One region of the Embleya sp. NPDC059213 genome, then DNA from elsewhere that is predicted to be linked to it. Evidence: riboswitches for the same ligand, from Rfam matches in the RefSeq annotation. Region 1 holds a riboswitch; each other region holds the start of a gene.
What was found. A riboswitch is a leader RNA that binds a small molecule or an ion and turns the genes downstream of it on or off. The one in region 1 is predicted to bind cyclic di-AMP.
Positions count from the first base shown of each region.

Region 1 (4,148 bases):
CGCGGACTGCCGCTGCCCAAGCGGTATCCGGCTCGCGGCTGATCGATCCGGCCGCACCGCGGGCCGGGCGCGGAAAGGGTCCGGGCGCGGAAAAGGGCCGGGCCCGTCGACACGTGGTCGACGGGCCCGGCCCTGGCTGCGGCTACTGCACGGCGGCTGTCGCCGTGCGGTTACTGCCTGTTGACGCTCGGATCAGAGGTTGACGCCGTGCGCGCGCAGGTAGGTGACCGGGTTGATGCCGCTGCCGTAGTTCGGGGTGGTGCGGATCTCGAAGTGCAGGTGCGGGCCGGTCACGTTGCCGGTCGCGCCGGAGAGGCCGATCTGCTGACCGGTGCTCACCGTGGCACCGACGCGAACGCTGATGCTGGACAGGTGCGCGTACTGCGAGTACTTGCCGTCCGCGTGCTTGATGACGACCTCGTTGCCGTAGGCACCACCGTTGCCGGCGCTGACCACGGTGCCCGAGGTGATCGCCTTCACCGAGGTGCCGGTGCCGACCACGAAGTCCTGGCCGGTGTGGCTGCCGCTGGACCACAGCTTGCCGCCGGTGCCGAACGCGGTGCCCAGCGAGCCGCTCACGGGAGCGACGTAGCCGGAGGCGTTGACCGAGGAGCTGCCGGCCTTGACCGAGGCACCCTTGGTCGCGACCGGGGCCTTCTCCTTGACCGTGGTCTTCGGAGCGACCTTCACCGACGCGGAGGGCTTGGCCTGCGACGTGGTCGTGGTCGTGGTCTCGGTCTTGGGCGCGGCCTTCGGCGCGACCTCGGCCTTGGCGGTGGCGGCGGCCTTGGCCTTGCCGGACAGCTTGAGCTTCTGACCGATCTGGATGACGTCCGGGTTGCCACCGATCACGGCGCGGTTGTCGGCGTACAGCTTGTGCCAACCACCGGTGACGGCCTTGTCCGCGGCGATCTTGGACAGGGTGTCACCCTTGACCACGGAGTACGAGGAGGTGGTCGACGCGGCGGCCGGGACGACCTCGATCTTCGGGGCCGGGGCGGTGGTCGGCGCGGACTCGGCCGGCTTCTCGGCGGCCTTGGGGGCCACCGTGACCGAGGTCTTGGCCGAGCCGGCGGCCTTGGTGCTCGGCGAGACGGCGGGCTTGGCGCCGCCCTTGGTCAGACCCGCCGGGCCGGAGGTGTTCGGCCACGCGCCGGGGCCCTGCACGGCGAGGACCTTCTCCGCGATGGCGATCTGCTGGTCCTTGGTGGCCAGGTCGGCACGCGGGGCGTACTGCTGACCGCCGAACTCGTTCCAGGTGCTCTGGGTGAACTGCAGGCCACCGTAGAAACCGTTGCCGGTGTTGATGTGCCAGTTGCCCGAGCTCTCGCCCATGGCGACCTTGTCCCAGGTGGAGACGGAGGCGGCGTTGGCGGTCGCGAGACCGGTGATCAGCGGGGCGGCGACGATCGCGCCGGCCATTCCGAGGGTGAGCGCGAGACGCGTCTTCTTGGGCATACGGGCAGGGGTGTTGAACGACTGCACGAAGATTTTCCTTCTCCCACGCCTACGAAGTGAGCTGTCGGATTCGGGCTGGAGAGTCTCGCCCGGCCGTGTTCGGCCCTCGTGAGAGGGACGGGCACGGCTTCACCCCAAGCCGTCCGAATGGGCGTCTGCGTCACAGACGCCCGGGACGGCATTCCACTTGGTTCCCCCGCTCCTGCCTTTCGGGTTTCGTACCGTGGCCTCGCTCCGGCGGCAGGATTCGGCGAACCGGGAGACCATTTCGCCGAGCACCGGACCGGTGTGGCGAAGCACCAAGCTACGCACACCCCGACCGGGAACCAAACATCACGATTCGCCGAAACCGAAAAATCAGGACGTAAGCGTGGAATATCGGGACCTAAAGTCCCGGACGCGGTACGCATTGTGCCCGAGTTGCTCACGCTGAGCCGATAGGGGAATCACCATGGGTGAAATTCCGGAAAACTCGGTTCACGCTGCGTACGAGTTCCTGACCATCGGTATGCGTGATGTGACGTGCGTCATGCGCTCGATAGCGGAGCGTCCGAATTACCCCCATATATACGTCCCAATTTGCCTGCCGGCCCGGTCTCCGCCGGGGTTGTGACCGCCGGGAAGTGGTGCGCGTCTCGGGGCTTCACTTGGATTCGATCCGCCTCATGGGGACGACGCTCTCCGGCAGAGCCTGCTGTTTCGCTGCCCGGCCGGCGTCGTCGATACCGAGTACGTGGCGCGGGTGGGTCGAGATGGCCCGTTGCATCAGGGCGGCGCGTTCGGGGTTGTCGGCGGTGGTCTCCCGGGACCTCGTAGCGGGTGCCCGGTCGAGCGCGACCGGGAGCCGTATCGGCTCGGCGGTCCCGGCGACGGGACGCTCGCGGCACCGGGCGCGGCCGGTCCCGTTCGGGCCCGGCCCCGGTCACCCCCCGTATTCAGGCCCGCCAACCTCGTCGATCGGGTGGCTTGGGACGGAGGGGGTGGGGGCATGGGGGCGGGCATGGAACGATTCGAGATTGCCATCTTCCCGTTCAACGACCAGGACATGGCCGCCGACGCCCGGGGCCCGGCGGTGCGCTCGGCGGTGGTCGAGGCCACCGGCGAGGTCGGCGCATCGGGCCATCCGCGCTACGCGGGTGAGGGTGTGGTGGCCGACATCGACCCGAGGTCGCGCACGGTGGAGGCGATCACCATCGACGGCGCCGAGATCGAGGACGGGTGGAGCGTGCGGATCGTCCCGGCACCGGGCTGAGCCGATACCGACGAGGGCGGCCGTCGACACCGCGGACCCGCGGGTCGAACAGCCGCCCTCGACATCGTTTCCGGCCGACCCGGCGGGTCGGCGATCGGGCTCAGACCGCGGCGGACAGCGCCTCGAACTGCTCGTCGGACAGTCGGATTCGGGCCGCCTCGGTGTTCTCCTCCAGGTGCGCGACGCTGGAGGTGCCCGGGATCGGCAGCAAGACCGGGGAGCGGTGCAGCAGCCAGGCCAGCGCCAACTGTGAGGGCGCGGCGCCCTGTTCCTTGGCGACCTGCTCCAACGGACCGCCCGGCCGCGCGAGTTGGCCGGTGGCGATCGGGAACCACGGGATGAACGCGATGTTCTCGGCCGTCGCGTAGTCGAGCACGCTCTCCGACTTGCGGTCGGCCAGGTTGTACAGGTTCTGCACGGAGACGATCTCGACGATCTCCCGGGCCTGGCGCAACTGCTCCACGGTGACCTCGGACAGGCCGATGTGCCGGATCTTGCCCTCCTGCTGCAACGCGCCGAGTTCACCGAGCTGGTCCGCGAGCGGGACCTGCGGGTCGATCCGGTGCAGCTGGTAGAGGTCGATCCGCTCCAGGCCGAGGTGACGCAGGCTCAGTTCGGTCTGCTGGCGCAGGTATTCGGGCCGGCCCAGGGCGCGCCATTCGCCCGGTCCGGTGCGGGCGAAGCCGCCCTTGGTGGCGATCACCACGTCCTCGGCGTACGGGTGCAGCGCCTCACGGATGAGTTGTTCGTTGACGAACGGGCCGTACGAGTCGGCCGTATCGATCAGATTCACCCCCAGTTCGACGGCGCGGCGCAATACCCGGATCGCCTCTTGGCGGTCCTTTGGTTCGCCCCAGACACCGGTTCCGGTGAGTTGCATGGCGCCGTACCCGAGCCGGTGCACCGGCAGGTCGCCGCCGAGCGGGAAGACACCGGAGGCGTGGGCGGGGCCGGACGCGGACGAGACGGTCATCGGTTCTCCGTAGGGGTCGGGCGGCCCGGGCGGGCCGGACGGCGCGGACGAGGTCGAGGCCATTGTGCCCCCGGCCTCGGGCGTGGTCACCGGGATACGTCCCGCACGCGTGGTGCAGGTCCCCGGTGACGTGTCCATCCGCAGGATGACCAAGTTCGGGCGCGTACTTGTACACAACGACGCATTCGCGGCAGGGCGCTGCTCCCTAGTGTGTGCCACTCGTCGAGGCACTCGATCCACGGATGGAGCTGTTCATGGTCTGGCTCATACAGGACTATCGCGAGGAGGACCTCGCGGCGGTGGTGCACCTGATCGACACCACGACCGAACTCGGCCAGGAGTCGGTCTTCTCGCTGTCGGAGTGCATCAACGCGCTGACTTCGCGACAGCCGGCGGTGGTTGCCCGGCGGGACGGCGCGGTGGTCGGTGCGGCGCTGGCCACGGTCTCCGAGGGGCGGGCCTGGG
Region 1 covers NZ_JBHZAV010000268.1:4,657-8,804, reverse strand. Annotated here, with positions in the region: gene ACFXMF_RS44515 (glycerophosphodiester phosphodiesterase family protein) at 1-42, shown strand, start outside; gene ACFXMF_RS44510 (transglycosylase family protein) at 193-1,458, opposite strand; cyclic di-AMP (ydaO/yuaA leader) riboswitch at 1,490-1,721, opposite strand; gene ACFXMF_RS44505 (hypothetical protein) at 2,459-2,710, shown strand; gene ACFXMF_RS44500 (aldo/keto reductase) at 2,811-3,683, opposite strand; gene ACFXMF_RS44495 (ATP-binding protein) at 3,938-4,148, shown strand, end outside.

Region 2 (4,148 bases), on a different contig from region 1:
GCGGCGGCTCCCTTGGCCCACACCGAACCGGGGTGCGGCTGCACGTACTCGGCGACCAGCGCGTAACCGGCCAGCCAGTGGCCGACCTTCGAGCGATCCACCCCCGCGCGGTAGAGCCGGTCCACCTCGTCGTAGAGCCCGAGCACCGCGTCGGTGATCCGATCCCAGTCCACGGTGAGCCGATTGTCCGCCCACTCGACCACACCCGCGCGATGCAGGTAGGCGAACAGCAGTTGGCCGCCCAACCCGTCGTAGTTGCGCACCCGGCCGCCGGTGACCGGGAAGCGGAACAGCCGGTCGAAGATCACCGCGTACTGCACCGAACGAGCGGTCGACACGCCCTCCTCGGCCAGTCGCACCGCCTCGCGGAACGCGGTCAGGTCACACCGCAGCTCCTCCAGCGCGTACATCCAGAACGGCATCCGCTGCTTGATCATGAACGGGTCGAACGGCATCGGACCGCGCATGTGGCTGCGGTCGTGGATCAGGTCCCACAACACGAACGCGTCCTGGGCGAGTTGCTGGCTCTGCACCAACTCCGCCGCCTCCGGCGGAAGTTCCAGGCCGAGCGTGCGCGCCGCAGCGGCGCCGACCCGACGGAAGCGAGCCGCCTCGCGGTCGCAGAAGATGCCGCCCCAGGTGTACTGCGGCACCTCGCGCACGGCCACCGTCTCCGGGAAGAGCACCGCAGAGTCGGTGTCGTAGCCGTCGGTGAAGTCGACGAACGCGATCGGCACGAACATCGCGTTGTCGTAGCGCCCGGCCTCCAACTCGGCCAGCCACTGCGGCCACACCACCCGCAGCAGCACCGCCTCGACGTTGCGCTTCGGGTTGCCGTTCTGGGTGTTCATCGGGAACACGACGAGGTGCTCCAGCCCGTCCCGCCGGTCCCGCTCCGGGCGAAACGCGACGAGCGAGTCCAGGAAGTCGGGGCGGCCGAAACCGTCCGCCGACCAGCGCCGGAAGTCGGCCACGACGGCATCGAGGTACGCCTCGTCGTGCGGGAACAGCGGTGCGAGCCCGGTGATCGAGGAGGTGATGTCGGCCACCAGCGCCCGGGCGGACGCGTGCCCGGACGGCTCGATCGAACCGTCCTCGGCCTGCAACGGACGCAGGTCGGCGACGGACCGTTTGAGCACGGGCCACAGCGGGTGATCGACGGCGGTACGGACGGCTACGCGGGTCATGTTCGACATGGAACCCTCTCAGGAGAAAGCAGGAACCACGGTCAGGCGAACCTATGTCAAAAGATTTTAACGCCGCAAGGCCCTTCCAAACGCAATCTTATCGTCATGGGTATGTTTTGCCCGAATAAGTTGAGATTGCCGGGCGGCCCTGTTCGATCATCTCCCGGGCGCGGCGGCGGTGCATCCGGCACCTCTGGAGGAAGGCTCAAGATTTCGCCGACCCGGTCGCCGAGGTCTGTGGCTATCGACCGTCGATCCGGCCCGTCCCTACAGTTTCGTCCTGCTTGATGGAATACCAATTCCGTATAGCGGAATATTGGCCGGGGAGCGCCCTCGGATCCGCATCCACTCCCGCTGCCCGATCCCGCGAACGATCCTGCGATCCCGCATGTCCGATGGGCCGGGCCGTCCCGCGACGGCACCCGATGTGGAGGCACCGATCATGGGCTGGAGAACCACCAGGAAGACCGTTGCCGGCGAGAACGCGGCCGAGGCGCCGGGCGGGCCGCCCCGCCGGCGGGGCGGCGCCCGTGCATCCCGTGGACGAGATCCTGCCGCCGGGGCGAATGCCGGCCGGCGCCCTGCAACACGTGGCCACGCTGTTCGGCACCGTCGCGGCGGCGCGCACCCCGGGCTCGCCCGTCCGCGCCTGACCGTTGCCCCGAAACGGGCGTAGGCCCCGCCGAAGTACTCGGCGGGGCCTACGTGGTGGCGCTGGATCAGACGGCGAGCTGGGTGCCCACCGAGATCAGGTGGGGGTTGCCCCCGATGACGCCCGCGTTCGCGGCGTACAGGGCCTTGTAGCCACCCTTGACGCCGAGCTTCGCGGCGACGCCGGAGAGCGTGTCACCGGCCTTGACGGTGTACTTGCCGGAACCCGAAGTCTGCTTGGTCGCGGCCGACTTCGGCGCGTCCTGCTTGTCCTGCTTGTCCTGCACCTGGACCTTCGGCGCGTTGCCGGTGGAGGTCTTCGGCGCGTTCTCGGTCACGGACTCGGCCTTGGGCGCGGCCTTCGGCTCGACCTTGCTCTTGGTCTTGCCGGTGGTCGCGGAGTCGGCCGTGGCGGAGGCGTTGCCGCCCTTGCCCAGGCCGGCCTTCTGCGAGCAGACCGGCCAGGCGCCCGGACCCTGGCTCGCCAGGACCCGCTCGGCGACCGCGATCTGCTGGTCCTTGGTGGCCTGCGCGGCGCTGGAGGCGTACTGGCTGCCGCCGAACGCGTTCCAGGTGCTCGGGGTGAACTGCAGACCGCCGGAGAAGCCGTTGCCCGTGTTGATACCCCAGTTCCCGGTGCTCTCGCACTGGGCGACCGCGTCCCACGTGGACGAGGTCGCGGCGCTCGCGCTGCCCGTCATGCCCACGAGGGGAAGGACGAGACCCGCACCGGCGGCGACGGCGATGCCGGCGCGACGGCCACGAGAGAGCGAGCGAACGGGAGCGGTGATGGCACGGAAGGTCATTTATTACCTCGTCGGGCGCCTACGAAGTTAGCTGTCGGGTTCGGACGATTGGCCCGGCCTCGCCTGCAACAGGCATGGCTTCACCCCAGACATCGACGTGGCCGATGTCGGCACTCACTTGGTTCCCCCGCTCCTGCCGCCAGTCGATATCGACTGCTTCCCTCGGGCGGCGGCAGGATTCGGCGTACCACCCGGGGAGTCCGCTTGTGCGAACAACCACGAAGCTACGCACCGCTCCGCCGGGTTGGCAAACATTTCGGGTGATTTGTGAGGTGCCCCATAGGGCGGAATAACACCGATTTGCCCGATATGTCGCCAACCCCGCAGGTCACGGCTTCGACGTCCACGGTGCGCAGCCGCGTGCTCACCCGTGCTTCAGCGACGAGCTATTCCGTCGCGGGCAGCTCCACAGGTACGACTACCCGCTCCTCGTCCCACAGGAACGTCGCCCCGCCGGTCGCGAAATTGGCGACGTCGGCCACCGCGGCCCGCCCCTCCGGCGAATCCAGGGTCGCTTCGATACCGGCGCGGGTCGGTGCGTACAGCCCGACCACCAGGTAATAGGGCGGCTGCGCGCCGGACGGATCCGGTTCGCACTTGCCGATGGTCCAGCCGGTCAACCCGGGCATGGTGCGGGCGAGCGGGACGTGCTTCTCCCAGTAATAGGTGTCGAACGCCGCCGGGTCCTCGGGGTGGCCATAGAGCACGGTCAGCTTGTACATGCCGAATCCTCACGATCGTGTGGTGGATGTGGGTCCTGCCGGTGGTGCCCGGTGCGTCCGGCGCGCCGGCGCCGGATGGAACTAGCGCGCGGCGATGCTCTTGAACGCCCGCGCCTGCTCGGTGATGGCCACCTCGGTGGGCAGCCGTTCCATGCTGGAGGCGCCGAAGAAGCCGACCACGCCGGTGGTGTGGGCCAGCACGTACGCGGCGTCCTCGGGTTCGGCGATCGGCCCGCCGTGGCACAGCACCAGCACGTCGGGGTTCACCTCCGCCGCCGCGTCGCGCATGAGCTGCACCCGCTCCACCGCCTGGTCGAGGGTGACCGCGGTGGTCGCGCCGATGCTGCCCTTGGTGGTCAGTCCCAGATGCGGGACCAGGATGTCGGCGCCCGCCGCGGTCATCGCCCGGGCCTGCTCGGCGTCGAAGACGTAGGGGGCGGTCAGCAGGCCGCGCTCGGCGGCCAGCCGGATCATCTCCACCTCCAGGTCGTAGCCCATCCCGGTCTCCTCCAGGTTCTGCCGGAAGACGCCGTCGAACAGCCCGACCGTGGGGAAGTTCTGCACACCCGCGAAGCCCATCGCGGCGAGCTGGTCCAGGAAGTGCGGCATGATCCGGAACGGATCGGTGCCGCACACGCCCGCCAGTACCGGGGTGCCCTGGACCACCGGCAGCACCTCGCCCGCCATCTCGACCACGATCGCGTTGGCGTCCCCGTAGGGCAGCAGCCCGGCGAGCGAACCCCGACCGGCCATTCGGTAGCGGCCCGAGTTGTAGATGATGA
Region 2 covers NZ_JBHZAV010000004.1:65,540-69,687, reverse strand. Annotated here, with positions in the region: gene ACFXMF_RS02870 (DUF6421 family protein) at 1-1,196, opposite strand, end outside; gene ACFXMF_RS02865 (transglycosylase family protein) at 1,907-2,539, opposite strand; cyclic di-AMP (ydaO/yuaA leader) riboswitch at 2,645-2,839, opposite strand; gene ACFXMF_RS02860 (EthD family reductase) at 3,031-3,366, opposite strand; gene ACFXMF_RS02855 (phosphoenolpyruvate hydrolase family protein) at 3,448-4,148, opposite strand, start outside.
Region 2: it holds a riboswitch for cyclic di-AMP, as region 1 does, so the genes downstream of both, ACFXMF_RS02865 (transglycosylase family protein) here and ACFXMF_RS44510 (transglycosylase family protein) in region 1, are expected to answer to the same signal.

Region 3 (4,148 bases), on a different contig from region 1:
CGTCGATGCGGTCGATCTCGGGCGGCTCGAAGTCGATCAGGTCGTCGGGCAGTCCCGCGTCGGGGCCGAGGCCGACGGCTCGCACCAGCGGATGGGCCAGGATGCGCTCCTCGTTCTGCTGGAGGTCCTGGTACATGGCCTCCTTGTGCGACGAGAAGAGGCCGAGCACCACGCGGTCCTCGACCGACCAACCCTGCTGCGTGCCCGCGACCTCCCGGGCTGCCGACAGGACCGCGTCGGAATCGAGCACGTCGCAGTCGGCCACCGTGCTCCAGTCGACACCCAACTGCTCCAACTTGACCGCGAGCGCGGGATTGTGGATCCGGTCCTGGTCCTCCGCCAGGTGCAGTCGCGTCTGCCTCCGTGCGTCCCGACGAAGCTCCACAGGTACGAGCAGCAGCGGAGCAAAGCACGTCTCCGCGGCGCCCGCCTCCCGCCACTCCAACATGCCGACGCCCAGCCAGAGCACCCACAAGCCGTAGTCGATGTACATCTGACCCGACTTCTGCCGCAGTTGGTAGAGCGACGCGTCCAGCCCCGCCTGCGTGTTCTTCCGGGTCACCAGGCCGTCGGCACGACCGGTGCGGCCCGCCTCCGAACCCAGGTCGTACGCGAGGAAGGTCTCGGTGCCCGGTTCGGCCTCCTCCGCCTCCGTGCCTGCCTCGACCCGTCCGTCGGACTCGACGGGAGCGAACGGCCAGCCGCGAGCGAATCCGGCCAACACGGCGGCGGCGTCCGGCGCGACGACCTCCAGAGTGGCGATGCGGGTGTGCCGGAAGTTCAACAGCCGGTTCCGCCCGCCCAGGTCGAGCAGCGAGTCCCGCCAACCGCCCAGGACGCCCCTCAATCGCGCGAGCGCCGCGTCGTCCCCACTGCCAGGCTGCGCAACTCCGGCCGTTCGCGAACTCTGCATGCAGACGTACCTCCGAAGCGGATACGCACAGGAGGCACCCCACCTCGGCCCCCCGGCCGCAGTAAGTATTCAGTGCCGGCAGTCCGACGCACCAGTCACCCGAACAGCCGTCCCCATAAGGCCCATCGGACGATCGACGACTCCGAAACACCCACACCGTGAACCGCGTTCGCGGCGCGTGGCTTCGGCTTTATCGCGCACCGCCGCGGCCCCGAAGCCGACGCGACAACCCCTGCGGCCCACAGCTCTGCGGACGACCAATTTCTCACGTTCGGTGACATCGATGGAGTTGGGCCGGCGGCTGATCCACGCCGCCAATCATTGCCAAATCGGTCCAAGATCGATTTTCGGGCATCCACGCGCTTTTCCCGTAATAAGCGGAGAATGAAACGGAAGTCTTGGTAAAGTTTTGGCAATGCAGAGGCTCCCGGTGCCGACCGTGACACCCCTGTGACTATCGTTCTGCGATAAGGCGATCGGTTCGACGTCGGCCATCCCGGTCGACACGATCGCCTCCGCCGAATTCGGGGACGAGTTTTGGTGACGGTGAGTGATCGCCGTCGTTGCGACGCGAAGCCGGAACCGGGGACCCTCGCAGTCCCTGGGGTGAATCGGTGCCTCGGCACCGTAGGGCGTCTTCTTCCGCCCGAACCCGTCAGCTAACCCGGTAGGCGGCCGAGGAAGGAGACCCGCCACCAGTGGCGACCCAACGTCGATCCGGGCAGCACCGCAAGCCCAAGCCGCGCACCGCCGTGCGTACCGCAGCGACCGTCGTCACGGCCGCGGCGACGATGACCGGCGTGATGACCTTCGCCGGCACCGCGAGCGCCGACCCCGCGCAGTCGTTCCAGCAGACCAAGGATCGCGTCAACCAACTGCACAGCGAAGTGATCAAGGCCACCGAAGCCGCCAACGGCGTCGACGAGCAGATCACCAAGCAGCAGGGCACGGCGAGCCGGACCCAGGCCCGGATCACCGAGGAACAGGCCGCGCTCAACACCCTGCGCGACCAGATCGGTGTCCTGGCGGCCAACCAGTACCGCACCGGCGGCCTGCCCCCGTCGCTCTCGCTCGCGCTCAGCGGCGACCCCGAGGGCTACCTGCAGAAGTCGCAGATGATGTCCCAGCTCGACGGCCAGCAGGCCGCCAAGCTGAAGCAGATCGCGGCGCAGGCCCGCGTCCTCCAGCAGGACCGCACCGAGGCCACCGCCCAGCTCTCCGCGCTGGAAAAGCTGCGCACCGAGCTGAACACGCACAAGAACGAGATCCAGACCAAGCTCGCCGAGGCCCAGCGGCTGCTGAACACGCTGGACAAGAAGCAGCAGGACGAGATCCTCAACTCGAACGAGCACAAGAACGACACCGGTGCGCGAAGCGACGCCGACCGCAGCTCGCGGGACAAGCCGGACTCGCCGCCGCCGGCGACCAACATCCCGGCCTCCGGCCGGGCCCAGGCCGCGATCAACTTCGCGCTGGCGCAGATCGGCAAGCCGTACGCGCCCCGGGGCGTGGGTCCCGGCTCGTACGACTGCTCGGGGCTGACCCAGGCGTCCTGGAGGGCGGCGAACGTCTCGCTCAGCCGCACCACCTGGACCCAGGTCAACGACGGTCCCAGGATCGCCAAGAGCGCCCTCCAGCCGGGCGACCTGGTGTTCTACTTCTCGGACAACTCGCACGTGGGCATGTACATCGGCAACGGCCAGATCGTGCACGCCCCGCGACCGGGCAAGAACGTAACCAAGGCCCCGCTCGACTCGATGCCCTTCTACGCGGCCATTCGCCCCAGCTGAACAACCCCCGCACACACGACGCCCCCGGCCGGAAACCCGGCCGGGGTTTTGCATACCCCGGCCCGTCCGGGCACCGATTCGTCGACACATCACGCCCGGACCGACCCCGAAAATGCAAAAGGCCCAGATCAGAAACCAACTGACCTGGGCCTTCGAGGAGCCGCCTAAGGGAGTCGAACCCTTGACCTACGCATTACGAGTGCGTCGCTCTAGCCGACTGAGCTAAGGCGGCTTGTCGGTCCACCTTGAAGGTGGCGACAGGGAATGAGTGTACACACCCGTCGGGGTGGTCCACACGCGGCTTTGGTGGGGGTCAGCGGCAGGTCTTGCCCTTGGTGGGGACGGTGCCCTGGGTGAGGTAGTCGACCACCGTGCGGTCGACGCAGTCGCTGCCTCGGCCGAAGGCGGTGTGGCCGTCGCCGTCGTAGGTCAGGAGGCTGCCGGAGGCCAGTTGGCCGGCCAGGGACTGGGCCCAGGAGTACGGCGTGGCCGGGTCGCGGGTGGTGCCGACGACCAGGATCGGGGCGGCGCCCTCGGCCCTGATCGGGTGCGGCCGGCCGGTCGGCGGGGTCGGCCAGGAGGCGCAGGTCAGGCCCGCCCAGGCGAGGTTGCGGCCGAAGGTCGGCGAGTCGGCCAGGTAGCCGGGCAGCTCCCGCTCGACGTCCTCGCGGGACGTCGCGGCCGGCGGCGCGTCCAGGCAGTTCACCGCCGCGTTGGCGGCCATCAGGTTCTTGTACTTTCCGTCCGGACCACGCTCGTAGTACTGGTCGTTGAGTTCGAGCAGCGGCTGCCCGTCGCCGCGCAGCGCGGCCTCCAGCGCCTGTCGCAGATCCGGCCACTGGTCCTTGGAGTACAGCGGCGACAGGATGCCCGTGGTCGCGATCGACTCGGTGACCCTGCGGGTCCCGTCGCCGGACAGCGGGCGGGCGTCGAGCTGTTGGAGCAGGCCGCGGATCCTGGCCAGTCCGGCCTCGCGGGTCGCGCCGAGGGAGCACGAGCCGCCGCCGACGCAGTTGTCCAGGAACGCCGCCAGCGCGGTCTCGAAGCCACCGCCCTGCACCTTGTTGGCGGCCACCGCCGGCTGGCTCGGATCCATCGCGCCGTCCAGGACCAGCCGGCCGACCCGCTTGGGGTACAGCTCGGCGTACGTCGCCCCGAGGAAGGTCCCGTACGACGCGCCCAGGTAGTAGAGCTTCGCGTCGCCGAGGGCCGCCCGCAGCAGGTCCATGTCGCGTGCCGCGTCCACGGTGCTGACGTGGCCCAGGAGGTCGCCCGAGGCGGCCTCGCAGGCCCGCCCGTACGCGCCGGTGCCGTCCAGCCACGCCTGTTCCTCGTCGGGAGTGTCCGGCGTCGCGTCGAGCTGGGTGAAGGTGTCCATCGCGTTGTCGCTCAGGCAGCCGATCGCGGTACTGCGACCGACGCCGCGCGGGTCGAAGCCGACGATG
Region 3 covers NZ_JBHZAV010000062.1:26,785-30,932, forward strand. Annotated here, with positions in the region: gene ACFXMF_RS23065 (DUF3320 domain-containing protein) at 1-913, opposite strand, end outside; cyclic di-AMP (ydaO/yuaA leader) riboswitch at 1,459-1,602, shown strand; gene ACFXMF_RS23070 (NlpC/P60 family protein) at 1,612-2,703, shown strand; tRNA gene ACFXMF_RS23075 (tRNA-Thr) at 2,862-2,935, opposite strand; gene ACFXMF_RS23080 (alpha/beta hydrolase) at 3,017-4,148, opposite strand, start outside.
Region 3: it holds a riboswitch for cyclic di-AMP, as region 1 does, so the genes downstream of both, ACFXMF_RS23070 (NlpC/P60 family protein) here and ACFXMF_RS44510 (transglycosylase family protein) in region 1, are expected to answer to the same signal.

Region 4 (4,148 bases), on a different contig from region 1:
CTGATGGGGCCGGCCTCAACGCGCCGGCCGGGCTGGACGGCTTGGCGTCAAACGCCTGCCGGGCTGAAGAGCTTGGCCTCAAACGCCGGCCGGGCTGATGGGGCCGGCTTGGGCGGAAGGCTTGGCGTCGAAGGCCGGGTGGGCTGGAGCGCTTGGCTTGGGCGGAGGGCTTGGCCTCAAACGCCGGCCGGGCTGAAGGGGTTGGCTCGGGTGGAGGGTTTCGCCTCGGGCGCCGGCCGGGCTGATGGGGCCGGCTTGGGCGGAGGGCTTGGCGTCGAAGGCCGGGTGGGCTGGAGCGCTTGGCTCGGGCGGTGGGCTTGGGGTTGGACGGTGGTCGGGTCGATGGGTTTTGTTCGGGTCGGAGGGGCGGATCGGGCTTGTGGGGCCGGTTCGGGTGTGGTTCAGGTGTCTGGGGTGGGACACGTGTGGCGCCGTGCGCCTCGGTGGTGGTCGAGGGGCACGGCGCCGGTGTGTTGCCGGGGCGTGACGGCGAGGCGTCGGCCTCGGCGGGTCGATCAAGAAGGACGCGTGGCGCCCGCGATCGGCATGGTGTTGATCGAGGAGATCTCGACCGGCTTGCGCGAGTTCGCGGCGTGCACCATCTTGCCGTCGCCGATGTAGATGCCGACGTGGCTGATGCCCGAGTAGAAGAACACCAGGTCGCCGGGCTGCAGGTTGGCGATCGACACGTGCGGGTCGGCGGCGAACTGGTCGTTGGTCACGCGCGGCAGCGAGATGCCGGCCGACTTGTACGCGGCCTGGACCAGACCCGAGCAGTCGTAGGCGTTCGGGCCGGTGGCGCCGTACACGTACGGCTTGCCGATCTGCGCCTTGGCGAAGGCCACGGCCTGGGCGGCCTTGCTGCTCGACGCGGTGGACGAGCCGCCACTCGGCGCCTGGTTGCCCTTCGAGCCGCCGGTGGCGGGCTTGGCGGGGGTCTTGGCGGCGGGCTTGACCGACACGTCGGCGGACGGCTTGCTCGCCGGCTTGGGGGTGGTCTTGCCGGGCGTGACGCCGGTCTTCGGCTGCACCTTGATGCTCGGCTGGGCCGGCGCGGCGGCCTTGGAGAGCACGGGGGCCGAGCCGGTCAGCCGGAGGGTCTGGCCGATCCGGATCAGGTCCGGGCCGGACAGGAGCACATCGCGGTTGATCTCGTACAGGCTCTGCCAGCCGCCGGTGACCTGGTTGGTCTGGGCGAGCCCGAACAGCGTGTCGCCGGCCTTGACCACGTAGCCGGCCTTGTCGGCGGGCGCGGCGGTCTCCGGCGCGGCGGGTGCGGCCTGGACCGGGGCGGCCTCGACCGCGGCGGTCGGGACCGCCGACAGCACGGCGGAGGCGCCGGAGGGGGCCTGCTCGGAGGTGGAGGGGGCCTGCGCGTGGGCCGTACCGGCAGTGGCGACCGGGATCACGACACCCATGCCGGCGATGCCCACCGCCGCTACGAAGCGGCGGACGTTGGTGGGTCGAGCGGCGCGATGACGAGCGTTTGCGGACAGCATGAAATGGGGTCCTCTCCTGTCGCCTACGAGGTGAGCTGTCGGATTCGGACTGGAGCAGCCCGGTCGCGCAGCACGCGACTTCACCCCTAGCCGTCACCGGAACGATCCCGGCCACGGCGATTCACCTGGTTCCCCCGCTCCCGTCGGATTCTTCGATGTAGACCTCCCGCTGCCGGCGACGGGATTCGGCGTACCGGCGACAGGGTTCACCCGAAAGGTGAATCGGCGAGAAAGGTAGGCAATACGGATGCCGGATCACAACCGAAACGCCGAGTTTGCCTCCGGTGTAAAGGCGGAATAAGTGCGACATCTCGGCCGGCCCACCGGTCGATGCACCACTCATGACGAGGGGATATCTCGGAGAGTGGCGTGATCATTCGGTCACGGAAAATAATCGAGATTCATGCCGGGGTGCGGAAAATGAATTACCACCCGAAGTCGGCTAAGTAATTTATGTCCGTTTTATCCATGCGGCCTACATCACATTTCGGCCGGTTCGCGAAGCAAGGTGCGAGGGGGTTCCACCGGACGCGCCGGCGACGAGGCGGCACCGTGGTGCGCACGGGCGCGGCGCCGCGCCGCCGATCGCGAATACCGGGGGTGTGGGCATGATCGCGCAGTGCGCGAGGGCATCGCCGCGGGAACGGCGCGGGGGTCGACGAACGGGCAGGCCGGCCGGGACCCGACCCACTGGTCCCTCCCGGCGGGCCAGGCCCGGTGGTACCTGCTCGTGTCCGCGGCCTGCCTCGGCTGGTTCGTGGTTGCCTGGCTGCTCCGGTTCGGGCGGGCGTACCGGTTGCGCAGGCGCGCGGCGCCGGCCACCGCCGAGCGCGTTCTCGACTTCCGGGAGATCGCGCTGGTCGCCGGCGGTTCGACCCGGTTCGCCCGGGTCGCGCTCGTGGCGATGCACCACCGTCGGCGGGCGGTGATCGGTGCGGATCGTCGGATCGGCCTGCTCGCACCCGAGCCGGACGACCCGGTCGAGCGCACCGTCTTCGACGCGGTGGGCGCGGCCCGAACCGCCCTGATCGGGCCGATCGTGGACGCGGTCGCCCGGTTCGGGCCGACCGCCGGATGGCGACCGGCGCGGACCCGGTTGGAACAGGACGGCCTGCTGCCGAGTGAGCGGGACGTCGACCCGCGTGGCACCTGCAGCCTGTGTGTCGTCCTGTTCCTCGGCATCGGCTTCGGCGTCGCCGAAGGGATGACCGGTTCGCCGGGCTGCGCCACGGTGTCGGTCCTGGCGCTGATCGCCCTGGTACCGCGACTGTTCACCCGGCCGCTCGCCGCGCAGACCGTGGCGGGCCGGGCCCGGATCAGCACGCTGCGTCGGATGCCGCCGACCGTGCAAGCGGACTCCGCCGAGGACGTGCCGACCCGGATCGCGGTCTTCGGCCCGGAAGCGGTCCCGGACCCGATCGTCCGCGCGTCCCTGATGCCCTTGCCGCCCACGCCGTCGTCCGGCTGACCGGGCGCAGGCCGGGCGCATCGGGGCCGGACGCGCATGCCGCGTCGCGCCGCTCAGCCCGTGAACGCCTCCACCAGGGACCAGATCGCCAGTCCGAGCATGCACACGCCGCCGATCCGCTGCACCGTCTGCAACGGGACCCGCTTGGCGATGAACCGTCCCGCGAGCAGCGCCAGCGCGGAGACCGACATCAGCGCCGCGGCCGAGCCGATCGCGGTGGACCAGGTGCCGTTGGTGGCCGCCAGGTTGGCGGTGGTGATCTGGGTGAGGTCGCCCCATTCGCTGATGAACACGGCCATGAACGCGGTGGAGAAGACCGGCCAGAACCCGGTCACGGTCTTGCCCGCGGTGTCCTCGTCGTCGTCCCCCGCCCCGCCGCGCAACAACATGAAGGCGCCGAAGCCGAACAGTGCGGCGGAGACGAGCTTGACGATCCAGCCGGGCAGCAGGCCGAGCAGACCGCCCGCGCCGACGGCGATCGCGACGTGCACGACGAACGCGGTCGAGGTGCCGAACCAGACGTAGAGCGGTCGCATGCGGGTGCCCATGGCAAGCGACGCGAACATCGTCTTGTCCGGGAGCTCGGCGAGGAAGATCAGCCCGAAGGCGGTCAGGATCGCCAGAGGGTCGAGGTGCATCCGGGTGGCTTTCTGCGAGAGCCGGGCCTCCGGGTCTTCACGAAGGCGCCGCTCGGCGACCGGAGGACCACTCGGCCCGGCACGACGGGTGCAGCCGCGTGGAACGCGGATGCGTCGGTACCTGGCCGAAGGTCTCGCCCGCCCGCCTGGAGCACGGGCCCGGCCACCGGGAGTCCGAGGACTCCAGCATGTCGACGACCGGTTTGCGGGGCTACTCCCCTTCGCTGTCGCCGACCCTACCGCACCGGGCCGGCCGGCCGACTACGACGGGGGCGCGGCCAGGACCCGTGCCAACGACCAGCGCAGTTGTGCCTCGTCCAGATCAGTGCCCAGCGTGAGCACCTGCAACATGGTGCCGTCCAACACCGCCAGCGCCGCCGCGGCCGCCTGCGCGCCGACCCGGGCGGACAGGAAGTCGCCGACCCCCTCGACCCACGCCACGGCGAACCCGCGCAGTTGTGGGCTGCGGGCCGCCGCCAGGTACAACTCGTATTCCACCAGCGCGCGCGGGCGGTCCGCGAGGTATTCGGCGGTGAGGGCGGT
Region 4 covers NZ_JBHZAV010000108.1:28,091-32,238, reverse strand. Annotated here, with positions in the region: gene ACFXMF_RS31530 (NlpC/P60 family protein) at 516-1,499, opposite strand; cyclic di-AMP (ydaO/yuaA leader) riboswitch at 1,506-1,700, opposite strand; gene ACFXMF_RS31525 (TIGR04222 domain-containing membrane protein) at 2,119-2,967, shown strand; gene ACFXMF_RS31520 (TMEM165/GDT1 family protein) at 3,021-3,605, opposite strand; gene ACFXMF_RS31515 (TetR family transcriptional regulator) at 3,867-4,148, opposite strand, start outside.
Region 4: it holds a riboswitch for cyclic di-AMP, as region 1 does, so the genes downstream of both, ACFXMF_RS31530 (NlpC/P60 family protein) here and ACFXMF_RS44510 (transglycosylase family protein) in region 1, are expected to answer to the same signal.